2 regions of the Pseudoalteromonas sp. bablab_jr011 genome follow, and region 2 is predicted to be linked to the other one. Evidence: predicted binding sites of a transcription regulator. Region 2 holds the regulator's gene; the other holds the start of a gene.
What was found. Region 2 encodes LexA, which represses DNA repair genes until DNA is damaged. Its sites were predicted from a motif close to TACTGTATNNNNATACAGTA; they were not measured.
Positions count from the first base shown of each region.

Region 1: a site for LexA is predicted at 982-1,001, ahead of umuD (translesion error-prone DNA polymerase V autoproteolytic subunit). Genes of this name have one in related genera too.

Region 1 covers NZ_JACDWU010000332.1:30,597-32,804, forward strand. The annotation lists gene umuC (translesion error-prone DNA polymerase V subunit UmuC) at 1-498, opposite strand, end outside; gene umuD (translesion error-prone DNA polymerase V autoproteolytic subunit) at 506-955, opposite strand; gene JIG41_RS22180 (3'-5' exonuclease) at 1,596-2,208, shown strand, end outside.
Region 2 covers NZ_JACDWU010000283.1:60,818-63,025, reverse strand. The annotation lists gene JIG41_RS16495 (hypothetical protein) at 1-15, shown strand, start outside; gene JIG41_RS16490 (PaaI family thioesterase) at 19-456, opposite strand; gene lexA (transcriptional repressor LexA) at 630-1,247, shown strand; gene coxB (cytochrome c oxidase subunit II) at 1,791-2,208, shown strand, end outside.

The sequences.
Region 1 (2,208 bases), on a different contig from region 2:
GTCTACAACGCCCTGAGTGGCTGGATACTTTTTGGCGGCATGGTTTGCCAGTTTGGCGAGTGTTTTAGTCGGTGCAATGCCTACACAGACGGTGATCCCAATCCAGTGACCTATCCGCTCTCGCACTTGTTGTCCGAACTCGACAAGGGATATGGCAGACTCAATACCGGTTAAGTCCAAAAACGCTTCGTCAATGGAGTAAACCTCTACTCGTGGTGCCATCTCTTCCAAAGTGCGCATCACTCGACTGCTCAAATCTGCGTACAGCGCGTAATTGGACGAGAATGCCAAAATGCCATGGCGCTGCATTTCAGCTTTGATCTGAAAGACGGGTACGCCCATTTTTATACCGAGTAACTTAGCTTCACGTGAGCGTGCAACCACGCAGCCGTCATTGTTAGACAGCACCACAACCGGCGTATCTTTTAAATCAGGACGAAACAGCTTCTCACAACTGGCGTAAAAATTGTTGCAGTCCACCAAGGCAAATACAGGCATGGGATAGTCACGACTTGCGGCGCATGTTTCGCACCACATTGGTGACCACACCAAATATCTCTAACTCTGTCCCTTCAGGAATATGAATGGGCTCATACACCTGGTTTCTTGGGATCAGCATGACGCACGGCCTTAGTTGAAGCTCCTTTACCGTGAGTTCACCATGGATACCAGCGATGACAATGTCACCGTGTTCTGCTTGGACAGAGCGATCAACCACCAAAATATCATCTGGATGAATCCCGGCATCAATCATTGAATCACCTTCAACACGCACAAAGAACGTTGCAGCCGGTCGCTTGATACACAGTTCGTTAAGGTCGAGCGTTTGCTCAACATAATCCTGCGCTGGTGAGGGAAAACCAGCAGAAACACGTTCCATGAATAATGGTATACGAAGGCGCTTGGCTTTGATGAAGGCAAGTGCGCCGCTACGGCCTATCAGCGAGACACTCATGACGAACCTCGAAAAATCATAATTAATACTGTTTGTTTATACAGTATCTAATGCTATGCTGATTTCTACAAGTAAAATTGTAGGTAAAACTGTAGTTGTTCGAGTAAGACGTTGTGTCGTGGGTGATTTCTTTTTTGTGGTGAAAAGCTTGATGTGGGGATTGCTCGCCTTCGTCAAAGCCTGCAAGGCTTGGACAATACTGCTTCTGCCTACTGCTCTTGTTTCTGTTACTGATCCTGTTACTGCTACTGGTTAAAGCATGGGTTAGGTAACTGTCAGACAAGGCTTGTTGAACCCTTCGCAAAGGGTTTAGAAAGAGTTGGTAAAATTCTGCTTCGTATTGAATTTACTGGCTTAAAGCGAAGTAAGGAGCATCATTAAAATGCTCAGTCGAACTCAGTTCAAGCCTTTTGCAACCGTTTGAAAAGGGGGTGGCTAAGCCATACGTAAAGGGTATCGGTAAGGGTTACCTAAACGGTTTAGCTAAGGCTTTCTGAAAGGCTTAGTCAAAGCCTTCATACATGGGTTCACCCAGTAGAAAGATCAAAAAAAACGCTGAGGTATCCAAGGTGCATTTTGTACAACCTGTGGCACAGTGAAATAACCCAAAGCGAACAATAGAATTGAAGAGGAACCATCAATGACAAGAGCCCCAGCGCCATTTCCGCTAGAGCGCCTCGCGGATATCCCAGAAAGACCAGAAGATTTTAGATTGCTGGAACGCATTCCTTTAACGCGTGAACCGCAGTCTTGGCCACTTGAACTCTCTCCTGTGGTCGGTGATGAACAGCCAATGGTGCTGCTCGATACAGAGACGACCGGACTGTCTGCCGATGACGAGTCCATTATTGAGCTTGGCATGGTTAAGGTGCTTTACAGCCCTTCGGCTAAGAGGATTGTGTCGATTGTTGATGTGATCAGTCTTTATGAAGATCCCGGCAAGCCAATCCCTGAGCTGATTACCGAGTTAACCGGTATCACCGATGAAATGGTGCAAGGCCAGCGCATTGATGATTTACTGGTAGCGAGTTGGTTATCCGATGATCCGCTGGTGGTTGCACACAATGCACAGTTTGATCGTCCTTTCTTTGAAAATCGGTTTGGTGCATTAGGACATCTATCTTGGGCCTGTTCAGCCAGTGGCATAGATTGGAAGGCGCTGGGTTTTGAAAGTCGAAAGCTTGAGTACCTGCTGCTTCGCTTAGGTTGGTTCTATGAAGGACACCGAGCTGCAACCGATTGTTTGGCGATGG
Region 2 (2,208 bases):
CCTGTTGAGCGTTAATCACTAACGCTTGACTACCGCTGCGGTCATTCGTGATACGCAGCATAGTTCACCTGCCGCATTCGTTATTTTAATTTCCCATACAGATGTTCGCTTACCTAAGTGCAGTGGCTTTGCCGTGGCTGTTAAGAGGCCTTTTCGAGAGGCTTTAATGTGATTGGCATTTATTTCTTGGCCAACAGCATAATATGCGGTGAAGTCGACCACAAAATTGGCTGCATAACTTGCTACAGTCTCTGCTAAAACAACATTAGCACCACCATGGACCATCCCCATAGGGTTATGATGCTCTGGAATAGCGGGCATAGTGGCCACTAAATAATCGTCGCCGATTTCGGTTATTTCAATGCCCATTGTTTTCATTAATGTGCCTTGCCCAGTAATACCCTGTTCGAGTTCTTTACATAATTCGAGGGTGAATGGTTGATACCAAATGCTCATTGTGTTTCCTTCGCAAACTAACTTCTTAAGTGAAATATCGGTATACAATATGGTATCTATCCCCACCGTTCAATGCTTGTTTTTTATCATGAGAGGAAGGGGAATTTAAATTTGCGATTTTCAGATAACTGTATATACTCACAGTTAAATGTACTGTATGGAAAACCAGTTGTATGCGCCCATTAACAAAACGCCAATCGCAAATTTTAGAACTTATTAAAGTATTTATTAAAGACACTGGTATGCCACCTACGCGTGCTGAAATAGCGCAAACATTGGGATTTAAAAGTGCCAATGCCGCTGAAGAGCATCTAAAAGCACTGGCAAAAAAAGGCATGATTAAAATGAAGCCTGGAGCAAGCCGAGGCATTCAATTAGTCGAAGAAGACGAGCCAGAACAGCTTGGCTTACCACTGATTGGGCGTGTTGCCGCGGGTGAACCTATTTTGGCGCAAGAGCATGTAGAAAGCCATTGTCAGGTTGACCCTGCATTGTTTAAACCCGCTGCAGACTTCTTATTGCGAGTTAACGGCATGAGTATGAAAGACATTGGCATCATGGATGGTGACTTACTGGCAGTACACAAAACGCAAGTTGCAGAAAATGGCCAAGTTGTTGTGGCACGTGTCGATGACGATGTGACTGTAAAACGTTTAGAAAAAGCAGGACGTAAAGTATTTTTGCATGCTGAAAATGAAGAGTTTGCCCCGATTGAAGTGGACTTAGAGCATGAGTCATTTAATATTGAAGGCTTAGCTGTTGGGGTTATTCGCAACGCTGATTGGATGTAGCTTTTTATATTACGCGTTAATCGTTACAAGCAGAGTAATTTCTTTATCTGCTTTGCTAAACTTTTTTGAAACAACGCACCAAATTGATTCAATTTGGTGCGTTGTTTGTTTTTGACCGTTTACCTAAGATTTGTTAACCCTTACTTTCTACATAAAGCCTTATACGGCGCAGTTTTCCTTTCTTTTTAAGTTTTTATACTTGCCTTAAGTATTAATTAACGCGCTGATTATAGTTGTTATTTTTGCACCAAAATAAACATTTATTACCACAAAAACTTGCTTATTGCTCATTTTTTAACTAATTGGTTAAGTACATTGTATTAACACCTATTTACGAAAAAGACACACAACAAATGTGTAAGGGGGTTAAACAATGAGTGTGTCGTTCATTGCGTCGTGATGATACACAGACCCAAGCTGTTTGCAGATGACACATCAACCATCGATTGGTTTGGGTATTTAAACAATAAAAAAAACGAATGGGCACCAGCTGTAACGCCTTTTCGCTTTGCGTCTTGCAATAGCAATAAAAGGAGCTGTCACATGGGTAAACTGCGTTACACCTTGTGGCTTATATTGGTAGCACTTCCGCAACTTGCTTTGGCAAATAGCCAATTCAATATGCGTAAAGGTGTCACTGATATAAGTAATAATGTTTATGAATTACATATGACGATATTTATTATTTGTTGTGTGATTGGCATCATCGTATTTGCGGTGATGTTTTGGGCTTTGATACATCATCGTAAGTCTAAAGGAGCAAAGCCTGCCCAATTCCATGAAAGCACGAAGGTTGAGATACTTTGGACTGCAATTCCATTTGTGATCTTAATCGCTATGGCGATCCCTGCCACCAAAACGCTTATTGCCATGGAAGATGCTTCAAAAGCAGATATTACAGTCAAAGTAACAGGGTCGCAGTGGAAGTGGCACTATGAATACATGGGAGAAGATATTGCTT